DNA from 2 places in the Paenibacillus germinis genome. Region 2 is predicted to be linked to the other one. Evidence: a T-box and tRNA genes for the amino acid it is inferred to sense, from the RefSeq annotation. Region 2 holds a T-box; the other holds one or more tRNA genes.
The links. The T-box of region 2 lies ahead of gltX (glutamate--tRNA ligase). A T-box ahead of a tRNA ligase gene usually reads a tRNA of that ligase, here a tRNA-Glu.
Positions count from the first base shown of each region.

Region 1: it has a tRNA-Glu gene. The T-box ahead of gltX (glutamate--tRNA ligase) is inferred to sense a tRNA for this amino acid. The anticodon was not compared.

Region 1 is NZ_WHOC01000094.1:133,574-141,908, reverse strand. It holds gene GC102_RS40365 (methyl-accepting chemotaxis protein) at 1-424, shown strand, start outside; gene corA (magnesium/cobalt transporter CorA) at 486-1,415, opposite strand; tRNA gene GC102_RS19440 (tRNA-Glu) at 1,566-1,637, shown strand; tRNA gene GC102_RS19435 (tRNA-Leu) at 1,656-1,737, shown strand; gene GC102_RS40945 (hypothetical protein) at 2,352-2,546, opposite strand; gene GC102_RS19425 (ABC transporter permease) at 2,766-3,716, shown strand; gene GC102_RS19420 (carbohydrate ABC transporter permease) at 3,754-4,635, shown strand; gene GC102_RS19415 (extracellular solute-binding protein) at 4,716-6,245, shown strand; gene GC102_RS40360 (helix-turn-helix domain-containing protein) at 6,330-8,335, shown strand, end outside.
Region 2 is NZ_WHOC01000140.1:98-8,060, reverse strand. It holds gene GC102_RS40730 (VanZ family protein) at 86-424, shown strand; gene GC102_RS25770 (hypothetical protein) at 471-686, shown strand; gene GC102_RS25765 (hypothetical protein) at 1,150-1,377, shown strand; gene GC102_RS25760 (YjcN family protein) at 1,491-1,769, shown strand; T-box leader at 2,181-2,421, shown strand; gene gltX (glutamate--tRNA ligase) at 2,497-4,179, shown strand; gene GC102_RS25750 (DeoR/GlpR family DNA-binding transcription regulator) at 4,902-5,681, opposite strand; gene GC102_RS25745 (DoxX family protein) at 6,258-6,680, shown strand; gene GC102_RS25740 (ArsR/SmtB family transcription factor) at 6,759-7,088, shown strand; gene GC102_RS25735 (SRPBCC family protein) at 7,085-7,483, shown strand.

The DNA of each region.
Region 1 (8,335 bases), on a different contig from region 2:
TGCCTCGCAATCTATCGAGTCAGCAGAGGGAATTAATCAGTTGATTCATGAGACGAGAGTCGAGATCGCCAGTGTTTCTAATTCCATGAATGCAACCAAGCAGGAAGCTAGTGCGGGGTCGAGCATGATGCAGGAAGTGAACCAAAGCTTCCATACCATCATGCAATCGGTGACACACATTGTGACTCAAATTCATGAGACTTCGGCGATTACCCAGCAAATGTCGGCAAGCTCCGAGGAGATTTCCGCGACAATGGATCAATCGGCAACGAGTTCAACGCATATTTTGAACAAATCCCAAGGGGTTGCTGCTGCCACTGAGGAGCAGTTAGCGATGATGCAGAATATAGCGGCTGCCTCCGAACAGCTTAGATCCGTAGTAAATACGTTAAATGAATCTGTTTCTTACTTTAAAATAAAGTAGCTGCTAATAGTAAAAAGGCACCCCTGTGATTGGTGGATCACGGTGGAGTGCCTTTTTTTCGTTAAAACCAATGTTTACGTTTAAAGTAATACCACATCACACAGCTTAAGATGACCATGAGAATCCAGACATACAGATAGCCATAATCCCAACTCAGTTCGGGAATATATTTGAAATTCATACCATACAGTCCGACGATAAAAGTCAGAGGAAGAAAGATCGTGCTAAAGATCGTTAATGTCTTCATGATTTCATTCATCCGATCGGACTTCATGCTCATTTGGAGCTCGAGAAGACCGGTTAGTGATTCCCGGAAAATGTCCAAAGAATCCACGACTCTTGAGATGTGGTCCATGATATCCAAGAAATAGACATCATCTTCTTCACGTGTATAGGGGAAGGAGTGGTGGGCGATAGCGGAAAGGATAATTCGTTCCTCCACAATGACGCGGCGCAGCTGATGCATACTCCGTTTAAGTTGGAAAATATCCTGTGCAATGCGAATCCTAGGGTTTCGATACACGGCCTGTTCCATGCTATTCAGGCGATCATCAAAATGATCCGCAACGACAGAATAATCATCGACACAACGATCGAGTATCGCATGAAGAATGGCTCCTGGATGACGTAATCGATCTTCGACTTCTTGGCAGGCATGGTAAAGTTGATCTATGAAGGGGAGGTTGTCCTTGTATACGGTAATCACAAAATTTGATCCGACCACGATCCCTATTTCCTGCGGCTCAAGCTGCTCGGATATCGCAAAGAAGGTTAGAAAAATATGATTCTTATACGTATCCATCTTCGGTCGTTGGTTCAGCTTAATCGCATCCTCAACGAGTAGAGGGTGGCACTTGTATAAGTCGCCTAAGACATGTTTGACATCGTCAGGAGAGGGGTTCTCCATTCTCACCCAAGCTACTTCGTTCGGACCGGGAACGCGTACCGTTTCCTCATGAACCGTTCCATGGGTAGATTCATAAATTAGCATGAAAGACAAGCACCTCGAGTATTTTGAATTGGACTCAGCATACCATATTTGCCCATCAGCATTCCAGATTTTGTGCTTGTCAACTGCGACAGAATCTATTATAATTACAAATGTCGTCAAAATGGGCTGCAAAGGCTTACAGACATTCGTGGCCCGTTGGTCAAGTGGTTAAGACACCTCCCTTTCACGGAGGTAACAGGGGTTCGAGTCCCCTACGGGTCATTCTTACTTTTATACCTCGCGGTCGTGGTGGAACGGCAGACACACCATCTTGAGGGGGTGGCGCTCACAAGGCGTGAGGGTTCAAATCCCTCCGACCGCATCCCAGCTTTACAAGCATGAAACCCTTACTAGTTAAGGGTTTTTTGTTTTATAACAGATGAAAAGAATGCAGTAGTACAGCTTCATAAATTAACCTTGTTGACGAACTGTTGAGCCGAGATTTGTTCGAACCCGAGTTGCAAGAAGTTTAAATACGTCGGTGAAATTTGTACTTTTTGCGGTTCTAACAATAAAGGGTATCCGCTGTAACCCTATAATTAATCTTGAAATAAAATAAAGGGAAGGTGTCTTATTGCATCTTTTCAGTATTGCGAATAGGTTAGGTGAATGTCCTTTGCGGTTTTCATTAGAGGCTTTACAATACAAAACAGCATTAAAAGCTTAAGCATAATAGATAGCCTTTTACGGTTATTGAGGAAGTGGCCAGACTTAACTCTTTAGCTACCTTTGAAGTAGCGACATTGCCTTTGTTTAAAGCTAATCCATAATTTACGTTGCCGTCATAAAAGGCGGCTTTTTTGCGCGTTAACAGTCAATGTTATTCAAATTAACAGGTATCTTCCACTTTAAAGTGTGTAGTCTTTGTTGAAATATCCAAAAGTACAAATTAGCCCGACGGGATAACCGTCAGGCTAATTTGTACTATTATTAACGCTATTTCCGTCTTTTGACCTCACGGATAAGGGTAGACTTGCTAATCCCTGTCATGGCAGCTACTTTATTATAAGAATTGTCACCTAACAGTCCTACAGCGTGGTTCAGTTGCTTCTCCGTGTAAGACTTAGGCCTTCCCTCAGTAAAGCCTTCCTTCAGCCTAGCCGCGGCTTTTCCTTCCTGTGTACTGTTCAAAAAATATGTTACTTTGGGGGGACTTTGGCTTGCGGAAAGCAAACAGTTTTGGAGGACTTAGGGTTTAAATAGTTAAAATTTTTGCTTTAGAGCGATGGAGATACCAAGTTATGATCAATACTCATTTAAAAAGATTATTTAATTACATATAACCTTATGTTAATGTGACTATCATCGACGAGACACATTGAGATGAAAAATGATGGGAGGGGAAACACCATGGATTCAACAACGGCGCAACATGTTAAGTTGTCGAATGCAATCTCGCAGAAGAAACGATTTCATATGATTAACGACTGGGAACTGTATATCATGCTTGTTCCGGGAATCTTGTTTTTTATCATATTTAAGTACGTCCCTATGTGGGGAATTGTGATTGCCTTTCAAGATTACAGCCCTTATAAAGGAATCACAGGAAGCGATTGGGTCGGATTTAAGCATTTTGTAACGCTATTTCATTATAATGGATTTTGGTTATTGCTTCGCAACACGCTGCTTATCAGCTTTTATAATCTAATTTTCTTTTTTCCAGTTCCGATTGTGCTTTCGCTATTGCTAAATGAAATTCGAGCTACCGTATTCAAGAAATTCATTCAGACGGTTATTTATTTACCCCACTTCCTTTCTTGGGTCGTCGTGGTCGGCATAACTTACATGCTGCTTGGCACGCAGGGTGGTCTCATTAATGAGCTCATTAAAGCAGGCGGCGGAACAGAAATTGCTTTTTTAACGACCAAAGAATGGTTCCGAGGATTGATTGTCAGCCAAAGCATTTGGAAGGAAGCCGGCTGGGGGACGATTATTTTTCTTGCAGCACTAGCAGGTGTCGATCCGCAGCTTTATGAAGCGGCCATCGTTGATGGAGCTGGACGGTGGAGACAGCTTTGGCACATTACTCTTCCGGCGATTCGCAGCACGATACTCATATTGCTCATATTGCGCATGGGCAGCGTTCTTGATATCGGATTCGAGCATATTTTCCTCATGCTTAATTCGACGGTAAATGACGTAGGCGATGTGTTCGAGACGTATGTGTACCGTGAAGGACTCATTGGCGGAAAGTTCAGCTATACAACGGCTGTCGGCTTATTTAAATCCTTTGTTGGTTTGATTCTCATTATGGGAGCTAACTGGTTGACTAAAAAATTCGGCGAAGAAGGCGTCTACTAATCAAGTAGAGCCCCTGATTCTGATAGGAGGCACCGATTTGTTACACTATAAACCGTCTATTGGCAGCAGAGCTTTTGATATTGGCAATGTGTGCATTCTTCTTCTTTTCTCGATCATCACACTAATTCCGTTTCTATATGTTACTGCGACCTCACTCGCTCCATTGAAACAGGTGCTGCAAGGCGGGCTTATCCTGTGGCCGGAAACAATCGATTGGGGCGCCTACTATACGATTTTTTCCAATACGCATTTTGTCCATTCGTTATGGGTAAGTATTTTTATTACGGTAACGGGTACATTCGTCAATCTCTTGTTTACAACCTTAATGGCTTATCCGCTTTCGAAAAAAAGACTGAGAGGTCGCGGTGTAATTCTGTTTTTAGTCGTCGTAACCATGTTGTTCAGTGGCGGTCTGATTCCATCTTACCTTGTTGTCAAAAACATACATTTGCTCAACACAGTCTGGTCTGTAATTTTGCCAGGCGCAATCAGCGCATTTAATCTGATCATTATGCGAAACTTCTTTATGAGTATTCCCGAAGAGCTGGAGGAGGCCGCCCGGATTGACGGCTGTCGCAATTTTGGTGTCCTGTTTCGAGTCGTACTCCCGCTATCCATGCCAGCCTTAGCTACATTTACACTGTTTTATGCGGTCGGTCACTGGAACAACTATTTTTCGGCGGTTATGTATATAAACAAGTCCGATCTCTGGCCAATTCAGGTACTGCTGCGTCAAATGATCATCGAGGGTTCAGTCGAGCAATTTCAAAATGCTGCGCTCGAAGCCAGTACGCAAGTGTTGCCCAAAAGTATCAAAATGGCGGCAACGATCGTTGCAACTGTGCCGATCCTGATCATTTATCCGTTTCTACAGAAGCATTTTGCAAAGGGAGTTTTGCTGGGCTCGGTAAAAGGGTAGATTTACCTTCGGGTTTAGAGGGAGCCAATTATTTACATTGCTCTCTTTACCATATCATCTTATATTCAGGAGGTCAGTGCATGAACAACAACCGCAAATTTAAGACCGTTCTTTACCTTTCAATGGTGGTAGCGATACTTGGGGGCTCCGCAATCGGCTGCTCAAAGAATGATACGGCCAGCTCAACCCAGCCTTCGTCTACGGCTAAGGCAGACACTAGCAAGCATATCAAGATCAGCTCGATGTTCCCGCTTTACGGCAATCCGGCGCAAAAGACAGAAGCATGGAAATTTATTGAAGATAAATTCAACATGGATTATGAGCCACTAGCCATCCCGAACAATAGCTCGGAAGAAAAAGAAAAGCTCGCCGTTGCGTCAGGCGATATGGCGGATTTCATGGTATGGGAATCATTCCCTTCAGCCGATTTCTACAATTATACACAACAAGGCGCATTCCTCGCGCTTGACGAATATATCAAAAATTCACCCAATATTATGAAGTTGCCTAAGTCAGTTTGGGACAACGTAAAAATTAATGGTAAAATCTATGGAGTTCCTCGTCCGCGCCCATTAACGACTACCGCGATCATGATTCGCAAAGATTGGCTCGATAATCTAGGATTGCCAGTTCCCAAAACGACGGATGATCTGTTTAAGACGGCGGTAGCATTTACCAAGGACGACCCTGATAAAAATGGGAAAGCGGATACGTTCGGCTTTGCCGTCGGTGAAAACCTTGCGTTCCTCGAAACGGTTTGGCACGCATTCGATACCGGAAACGGCTGGAGAGTGATGGAGGACGGCACTCTAATGAACAGCGCCAGTACTCCAGGGCGCAAACAAGCGCTCACCTTTATTAGAGACCTGTATAAGGAAGGCGCCATCGATAAAGATTTTGCTGTGTTGAAAACAACACAGGTTTGGGATAAAATCAACAACGGCAATGCGGGTATTTACATTGGTAACATCAGTGATTATGCTCATTTTGTGGCGGATACAACAAAAATTAACCCGAATGCAAAATTCGAAATGATCCCGCTTGTTACTGGACCAACCGGTAAATCGGGTGTGAACGAACAGATCGGTTTTTATGGTTTGCAAGCGATCCCAGCCAAGCTTGAGAAGGATCCGGAAAAAGTAAAACGGATTATCAGCTTCCTGGATTGGCAAATGAGCGATGAAGGAGCCGTGTTCAAGGAATACGGATTAGAAGGCGTCCATTATACAAAGAATGCCGATGGAACCTTAAAGGTAAATACCGACAAGCTGAAGGCCGATGCCGTTGGAAATTTGATCTCCCAAAACAAATTCGATCCTTATTTGCTTGTTGCGAAAACAGCTGAGCCTGAAGTCCAAAAAAAGCAGCATGATATGTTTGACTATGATGTAGATAAAGGAGTAAAAAACCCGGTAATCAATTACCTGGCGCCTACACAGATCGAAAAGGGTGCTGATCTGAACAAGCTGCGCGATGAATTCTTAGTCAGCGTAGTGATGGGCAAGAGACCGATCGAGGATTTCGACAAGTTCGCGAATGAATGGCTGGATAAAGGTGGCCGTCAACTCACGAAGGAAGTAAATGACTGGTATAAAGCAAACAAAAAATAAAAGCAATCCATAATCATCAGCAAGGGAAGGTCATTTCCTCATGGGAAATGGTCTTCCAGTTGTTTCCTCGAAAGGTGGTGCAAAGTGCTACGTACAATTTGGAATAGACAGTCAACTTATCGCACGCAGTTAAAGGTACTGCTTGCTGCTTCGCTTATTTCTATCATTCCAGTCATTGTACTTGGCTTCATAACTTACTTTATCGCGAGTTCCAGTATCATGCAGGGAATCAGCAAGACGAACAAAGAAACGATGCGGCAAGTCCAAGAGCGAATTGACAAGCTGCTGGTAACGAATGACAAGATTGTCTTGCAGCAAGCGTTCAATCCGACGTTAACTGATTTTTTAAAAGAGCCGGATCCTCTAGACAATATACAATCGTTAAAAAATGTAACGACCATATTAAATACGATGGAAATGCTGATCGACAATGTGGACTCCGTTTATTTATACATGAACCGCCAGCAGCTAGCTATTAATCCAAGTCAGGGTATTGTAGAAGCACCCAAGCTCGGAGCGGAGCTACTTCAACGCATTAATGAAAGCAAAGAGCCTTTTTTTTGGTATGAACACAATACGACTCGATCAGAATTGAATGGCGGGTCTCATGTCATTACTTTGGTACGTCGATTGCCAGTTTCGTCCGATCAGGCGCTTGGCTATTTGATTATCAATTTGAACGAACAGGCGATCTTCAATGTATTTGGCAGCTTGTATGCCGGCACCAACGGTGAGATGCTGATTCTTACACCGTCAGGGAGTGTTCTGTCGGATTGGCATAAGCCTCTCAATCGGGAGTTACTCAGCCATCACTCCATCCGCGACTTGATGGCGTCCGATATTCCGGAATCATCCGATAAGATCAAGATCAACGGAGATTCGATGTTGGTCAGCTCGCTGGAATCGGACTACAATGGATGGCGGTATGTATCGATTCTGTCGCTAAGAGAGCTGACAAAACCAATTCAATCTATCAAATATACGACTACTATTATTTGTCTGGCTCTTATCTTGATGGGCTTGTTTGCTTCTATTCTGCTGTCAAAGCGGTTGTTTCGGATTATTTCGGGTATTGCCGAGTCGATCCGTGTAATTGGAAAATTTAATCCGACGTCACAGCGAAAAATGGACGAGTTCGGCCTCATCCATTATTACGTGGAAACGATACGTTCAGAGAATGATGAGCTTGAAAATCAAATTAAAGAATCGATGCCGCTCTTGCGCGCCAACTTTATTCAGCGCCTGCTTACAGAGCCATTTCGTTCCGGTGAGTTTTATGAAAAGCTCAATTATTATCAAATTCCGGTAAAATGCCCTTTTTATACTGTATTATGTATCGAGCTGGATAATCTGCGCGGCCAATCTGAGCAAGACGTTAATTTGTTTTTTTATGGGGCGATTAATATTGTCAAAGAGATCATCAGCCATTATACAAACGGCATGGTGGTTAGAATGCAATCCGATCAAATTGCTGTTGTTATCAATTACGGCTTGGAAAGCGATGAGCCGAGTCTTCTGCAAGCAGAAATATTTCGTATTTCTGAAGAAATACGAACCTTAATCGAGCAAGTGCTGAAAGTAACGGCGACCATTGGTGTCGGCCACAGCTATTTGGGGCTTGAGAACATCCAACGATCATATAAAGAAGCGGTTGAAGCGCTTAAGTACCAGCTGTTGGAAGGAACGGGTACGGTTCTATTTATTGAACAGGTTAATCCGGAAGCAACTACGTTAACGTATCCGGTGGAGCAAGAGCAATCGGTATTAACAAATCTAAGACTTGGAAATATTGAACAAGCAAGCAGTGCGGTCGATGATTTCGCTGTATCGTTAAAAATGAAAGGTTCGCTAACGACAGACCATGTCCGTCAATCTTTCGTTCAGCTTGTCGCAGCGACAATGCGTACGTTATATGAACTTGACCCCAAGGAAGGGCCAACGCTGTTTGAAGAAAATGTCTACCAGACCGTAAATGGTTTTAAGACGATGGAACACGTTGTTCAATGGCTCAAGAAGGTCATGTTCCCGACGATTATTACTCATATTCGTCATTTGCGAAGTGAACGGAACTCGTTAATCGCGGATAAAGT
Region 2 (7,963 bases):
CTCATCCCCCTGACCGTTATTGATTCTATTCTCAATTTAAATTTGGATGATGATTTTAAAAGGCACGTTAAATTGAATAGTAACTTTGTTCCTTATTAAAACAATATTAAGCTATATTTTTTATGAATCAAATAAAAATATTGTCATCAGGAACGTACTAGGTAATCTCGTGCTCTTTTTACCGTTCGGTTTCTTATTGCCTATGTTTGTTCGGAGGAAGTTAAATTACGTTACAATTATAATTCTTTCTTTTTTAATGAGTCTAGTTCTTGAACTAGTCCAATTGTTTGCGGAAGTTGGTAGCTTTGATGTTGATGATTTATTATTAAATACAATTGGAGCAACTTTTGGCTTTATTACTCAAAAAATAATAATCAAAATAATAAAAACAAGAACAAACTTAACCAGCCATAGATTAAACTAACGGTGAACGATAGTACTGTTTCAGTGAAGCTATGGGGGAGATAAGTGTGAAAACATTTAAGAATTTTATTTTGTTACTGACTATGTGTCTAACATTTGTTGGTTGTGGAAATGGCGTCATCCCAAATAATCCTGAGACAAGTCCTAGTGCTGTGGCTGAAGACAAATTATACATTCCAGAGCACTATAAAACCCAACTTGAATCGTTAAAATTAACTGAAGTGATATCGCTCCCCTATTTTCATGAACCTTATATTGTATAGCAAAGGATGCAAGTGGGCAACAATTTGCAATTGTTTTTCATTCTTTGGAATCAGAAAAAATGGTGAAATTACCTATTTCTAATGAAAAGATAATAAATGTAATTGAATCTAACGGGTTTAAAGTTGAGATAAACACATCGTCCTCCTTTCAAAATATACACATGTTTGAAATTAATAAAAAATTATTTTGGAATTACAGTGACGGAACAGGTAAAATATTTTTAAATCTTAATGGCGAGGTTGTAACGAATCCGTGGGAAGTTGGATTGAACTAACGGTAAACGATAGCACAATAATAACTACAGGCTGCTGACATAATCGGCAGCCTGTTGATGTAACGGGTAGTTTTGCGTAATAAAAATAAGCATAACGTTTCATATCAAATATTTACCACATATTGTAAAATTCAATTATACTTAGTTAAAAACAAATTCACCAAACAACCTTACAGGAGGGGAAATTAATGGAACGTAAAATAAATTTGCTGATTGGTTTCGTTGTTGGATTGGTATTTATGCTTTTGCCTACGCCAGTTCTTTTCATTTTAGGACGATTTTCTTATGACCTTACTGGTGGTGGTTCATTAGAGAATATCATTCAAACTATCGTTAAGACAATTGGACTCGTAGTTGTTATCACCATTGGTATAAAACTAATACTAGAGGCATTTAGGGAATTAAAAGGTAAGTAATCATTCAACTAACGGGAGAACAATAGTTCAATATCAATAGGGCTGTCTCGTGCAGACCTTTGCACAGCCTTTAAAACCAGGATAATAATGTACGAGAGGATGATACAATGTCGATGTCGAAGAGAAAGCAGAATTGGTTTATATCTATCACGACATTGTTAGTGTTTTATTTGTTTTTCTTTCCCACTCCAACGGCGGAATTAGCGGTTAGGAAGCATTTATTCTTCTCTCTCCATCCGATTAAGGTTTTCAGTGCTCAAGTTAAAGGGACGGGAAGTACTTCTTTTGGGGGAGCGAAATTGTACTATGTAGGTGATGTATCCCGATCTAATATTTGGGTGAAGAAAAATAGGTTAGGTTATCGTGTGATTGCGGATGGAACTGGACCATGATTTTTACGAGTCCAATGCCGACAGACAACAGTGGGGGGGAGGAAGTTTGAGTTTTTGGGGTAAGAGGGTTAATAAGGTTTAATGCCTGTTCAACTAACGGAGAACGATAGTTGAACGGCTGCCGCGAAGCAGCCTTTATTACGTTAACGGGCAGGATAGTTGAGCAATCATAGAGAATAATGATTGTATAATTCATTCAATATATAGGGGTTAAGATATGAGATTGAAAGTAAAAGAAGACCAAGATCTTATAAAAAATTGAAAGCTGATCGCCATCAAATTTTAAGCAGCGTAATCGATTATGCACAAATGATAATGCATTCATTCTTGCATAAAATCTGATTCGGGCGTATCTCGCCTTGACGCTGCATTAGCCTTTATGCTACCGTTACTGATAACCATATATATTCGAGAAACGCGATTGATGAGGAAGAGTAAACAAGTATTCGAATTGCAGAGAGCCCTGCATGGTGGTGGAAGAGGGTATTCGAGCTTGGAGAAAGAAGCCTCGGAGCATCAGACTGAAAGAGGGAGTAAGTCTGGCGGGTCTTCCCGTTATAGAAGAGATGTCGCAGTTAAATGCTGCATCTATGAGCGGGTCCGTTGACCCAATCAAGGTGGTACCACGGAAGCGATGCCTTTCGTCCTTGTTGAATGAGGATGAAGGGCTTTTTTTATTGTCTGAGAGTTTACTGTTTACAATCCCGAGGAGAAAGAAGGAACGATTATGAATCAAACCGAGCCTGCCCAGCGTTTATTTCCAGCTATTGAGAAGCTGCCGGAGGACGTTCTGGGCAGTTACCCCACGCGACAAATAAAAGAAGGAGCCAAGGTTACACGGTTCGCGCCTAGTCCGACCGGATTTCTTACGATTGGCGGCATCTATGCCACGCTCATTTCTGAACGGCTTGCGCATCAGAGCGGCGGCGTCTTCTACTTGCGAATTGAGGATACCGATAAGAAACGGGAAGTGGAGGGGAGCATCGGCGATATTCTTCAGGCGTTAAGCTATTGCGGTATTTATCCGGATGAAGGCCCGACTGCAGCTGGCGAAGAGGTAGGGGAATACGGTCCTTATAAGCAAACCGAACGAGCGAGCCTTTACCATGTCTTTATTAAGAATCTAATCGCGCGAGGATTAGCCTATCCTTGCTTCTGCGATGCGGATGAGCTGCAGCAAATCCGCGATAAACAGCAAGCAGCCAAGCTCAATCCGGGCTATTATGGCGAATGGGCCATTCACCGCAATCTGACGCCGGAGCAGGTTGAAGCGGAGCTGGCGACTGGAAAGCCGTATGTAATCCGGTTGAAATCGCCGGGATCACCGGATCGAAGAATCAAGTACAATGATCTGATCAAAGGTGAAATTGAAATGCCTGAGAATGAACAGGACATCGTTATCATGAAGTCCGACGGTATTCCGACCTACCATTTCGCGCATGCGGTGGACGATTGTTTGATGGGTACCACACATGTGATTCGAGGTGATGAATGGCTTGCTTCAGTTCCGATTCACCTGCAGCTATTCGACATGCTTGGCTTCCGCAGACCGGAATACGGCCACCTGGCTCCGCTGATGAAGATGGACGGTGCCTCGAAGCGCAAATTCAGCAAACGTAAAGATCCGGATGCAGCTGCGAGCTATTACGAGCAGGAAGGTTATCCGGGAATTTCAATTACGGAGTACTTGATGACGCTCATTAATTCCAATTACGAGGAGTGGCGGATGAGCCAGCCGGAAGCGCCATATTCGGAATTCATGATCGACATGAACAAGATGAACGTGAGTGGCGCGTTGTTTGATGTGAATAAGCTAGGTGACATCAGCAAGGATGTAATCGCCCTGCTACGCGCAGATGAAGTATTCGAGCACACAGCAGCATGGGCGGCGGCGTACGATACGGAGATGGAAGCGACGCTTCTTGCCAATCGAGAATATGCGACGGCGGTCTTCCAAATTGGCCGCGCGTTGGAGAAGCCGCGGAAGGATATTGCTAAGTGGTCAGACGTGAAGGATTTGTACGCGTACTTCTTCGACGAATCGTTCAGTAAGTCGGTAGCAGCGGGCTACGATTCGCTGCTTGCCTCAATGCCGTCGGAGCTGGCGAAGCAGATCGTTCGCGAATACGCGCAAACACTTGATTTGCAAGATGACCGTGACAGCTGGTTTGGTAAAGTGAAGGCAATTGGCGTGCAACTCGGCTTCGCCAAGGATGCCAAAACGTACAAGAAGAATCCCGAACAGTATCCAGGGCACGTCGGTGACGTTGCGATGATTCTTAGAGTCGCTTTGACGGGCAGAACAATAACGCTGGATCTGTACGATATGATGCATGTTATGGGAGACGCTCGTGTACGTAACAGGCTGAACCAGTTTATCGGCTATTCTCCACGGGGATCCCGTTCTTGAACAAATTCTTAGTGATTTGTTTTGACTAAGTAACGAAGAGTAGGTTGCCTTCATCTCGCGGCCTTCTCTTTTTTTATTAATCAAATAGTGATGCTCGGCAGCTTGTTCAACTAACGCAGAACAATAGTTCAATATCAAAAGGGCTTTATTAATTTAAGACAAGCAATTGTTATTGGTCTTATACACCGTAGTTCTGATATGGGGAATTTTGATAATTGGAGTGATTGGAATAAGGAAGCATTAACTTTTTATATTAATAATATAAAAAATGATATTCCGTATATTGACTTGGATTTCACAAGTCTATGATGTAAATATGAAAAAGCTTGTAAAATCAGGGAGAATGTTAACGATGCAAAAGGATCTCTAGTCCGTTAATAAGTAATGTGCCGCATTCCAAAAGGTTAAATAACCTTACTATCATAGAATATTGATAAAGCAGAGTATATTTACGACCTACTTAAATAGGCTAAACGCTCGCTCAACTAACGGGTAACAATAGTTCAAACATACAAGACGGCAGCCGGCCACATGATCGGCTGCCGTTGTCTGTTGAAGTAACGGGCAGGATACTTTAATTGTAAATGAAGTTTAAGAGAAATGATTGCAAGTCTCTTATGGTATAATAAAATCGGAGCAGTTTAACGGCTCTAGGTCAGAGGAATAGACGTCCTGTGCGAAGGGCTACGTCTATTCCTTTCTTACGTTTTTACTACCTTTCATTAGTCATCCTCACCAACCTTAGCAATGATTACCTTAACACCTTTACTTTCAATGTCCTCAATTGCTTCGATGGTTGCTTCTTCATCCGTAATGAGTATGTCAATTGGCGTAATAGGACCTAGCTTAGCAAATGCATCAATACCTAACTTCTCATGGGGAGCCAGACAAATGGTTTTCCTTGATATTTCAATTGCACTTCTTCCAAAGCTTGCTACTTCAGGAGTAGCCGTACTAATGCCATTTTTAGAAATTGCACCACCTGTAATAAAACAAAGGTCTAATGAGAATTGTCGGATAAAATCATATGCTAATGAATCTGTAATGTTACCTGAACGCTTTACTTTGCCTCCGATAAGATAAACGTCTATGTGAGTACGTTCCTTCAAGTTATCCGCAATTCTAATTGAATTGGTTACTACAGTGAAAGGAAACTCAGGGAGATACTTTAACATTCCAAAATGAATACCAGCACCTGAAATAAAGACAGTATCCTTTTCTTGAATAAAGGTAGAGGCTTTCCTTGAAATGGCATTCTGAAGTGGAGTGCCTTCCCCATAACGTGATGAAAGTGATTCTGGCGTTGGAGTATTTCTTACTTTACCGGCGGGTACAGCACCACCATGAGTTCTCTTTAGTAATCCCTTTTCTTCCATAATTGAAAGGTCTCTTCTAATGGAGTCAATAGACATTTCAAACATATCTGCTAACTCCTTTGCAAGTATTCGACCGTTCTTGTGAAGAAGTTTTAGAATTTCTTCTCTACGTTCCTCAGAAAACATTGTACATACCTCCAAATGTAAAATTTCACCTTTTCCCAGTGATAGCTCCATTATATTCGCGTTTGTTCGGCTTTGTCAATTGATTACCTTCCTGAATGTTCGCGTTTATTAATGATTTAGTGGTGGGAAACAATGATAACCCTTAATAAAAATGAACTGGGTGCATACTTTGTGTAAAGCATGGGGTTACGGAGCTAACGGAGAGAGATAGTTCAATACCAAAACGGCTGCCGCGGGGCAGCCGTCATTGCGCTAACGGGCAGATTCGCTTGGTGATTGACGGTTTTCATAAGCATCTCACGTCGACAGTGAATTCAGTGATGATAGAATCCCATTAAGTGAAAAGCTTCGGCATTATCGCGCCGAGGCTTTTTAACATGTAATCAAGGAGCCAAATGGCATAAAATCAATAGTTGAAACACATATGTGGAGTTTAAAAATGTTGTTGACAGGACACTAAATGGTGTCATATAATTAAATAGACACTAAATGGTGTCCGATTGGAAGCTAGTCATTTGGAAAGTTTGAAGCAAGAATATAGTTCACTTGAATCAACAATTATGAGGAGGAAACCAAATGAGTACGATCATCGATGCGGAAACAACCGCGAAAGCACAAACCCATCCTCGAGGAAAAGTTATCGCTTATTGGGTTACAACGTCGCTGCTTGCATTCTTTTTGGGGAGCGGAGGAATTGGGGAGCTAAGCCATCAATGGGGGACGCTCGGGACGGTGGAGATATTAGGGTATCCGGTGTACTTTCTGACCATTCTCGGGATTTGGAAAGTGCTTGGGACGATAGCCATCCTCGTGCCGGGTCTTCCGCGGCTTAAAGAATGGGCATACGCCGGCATTTTCTTTGGAATGACGGGCGCAGCTGCATCACATGCAATCGTGGGAGACTACGGGGCTTATGCGTTCCATATTTTTAGCCCACTTAGTTTTGCAATCCTAGCTCTCGCCTCGTGGACGCTGCGTCCGAAGAGCCGCAGGCTTTAAGGAGGTGGTGAAATTAACGCGGTCCCTTCGTACATTCTAGATGTGTAATACAGAAAATAATATTTAGGAGAGGGTGTTGTGAACGAAAACAACCCGTTGCGTGATGTGTTTGACGCGATTGCAGATCCAACTAGGCGCCGATTGATTCGTCTGTTAGCAGAGGCAAAGGAGATGCCACTTCATGAATTGACGGCACAGTTTCAAATGGGACGTACAGCGGTATCAAAGCATTTGATAATCCTTAAAGAGGCCGGACTGGTACTTGACCGAAAAGTCGGCAGAGAAACGCTATTTAGGCTGAACGCCGCTCCACTCAGAGAAATTCAAGATTGGGTGGCTTTCTACAGCAAGTTCTGGAGTACGAATATGTTGCGCTTGAACCAACTATTAGAGGAGGAAGAAGAATGAGTTCAACGGTATCCCTGGATTTTCAGTACACGACGTCGGTCGAGAAGGTTTGGTCCGCTTTAACCGATTCTAACAAGCTTGCCAAATGGGTCATGGAAAATGACTTTAAGCCAATCGTAGGACATCGTTTCCAGTTCCGCACTCAACCGACGGAATGGTGGAATGGAATTATAGACAGCGAAGTGCTAGTCGTGGACGGACCAAACCGGTTGTCCTACACTTGGGTCAGCGGAGGGGAGAAGACGACGGTCACCTGGACGCTGCAGGATTTAGGGGACGGAAAGGTTAATCTTCATCTCGAACAAACCGGTTTCGAAAATGCTCGTGCGTTTGAAGGCGCCAAGCATGGTTGGGCTAAAATGGCTGGCGAGCTTGAAAAGGTGTTGGAACAATAACCGCAATCGAAACAGAGCAATGGCGGGATTCCTGCCATTGCTCTGTTTCCATATGCAATGTAAATATGATCGGTTGCTTTTCTCGGAAACCCGTTTATGTTGGACTTGGAAGTTGTTAGGAGCAGCATAAAATACCTTTTCGAAAATCACCCAATTATTAAACTAACGGATACGATAGTGAAGGAGCTTGCATAGTGGCAGCTCCTATTTTTGTTCATTCAAGTAACGGGCCGGATAACGAAACTAACTTACACAATTAACGTCTAAAAAAGAGAAGTGGGACTAAATGAAAGAAGTGTTCGTTTGGTCAATTTTGGAATAATCATAGCATTGTTGATAGGTACTGGGTTACTATTAGTCACACGTTCGAAATCATCACAAAGCAGTTTAAGTTTGCGATGGATAGGTTATGCACTTATTATAATGGCAGTTTTTCTTGTTGTTATTGGAATAGTATCAAACCTCAATGAAGCATCACAT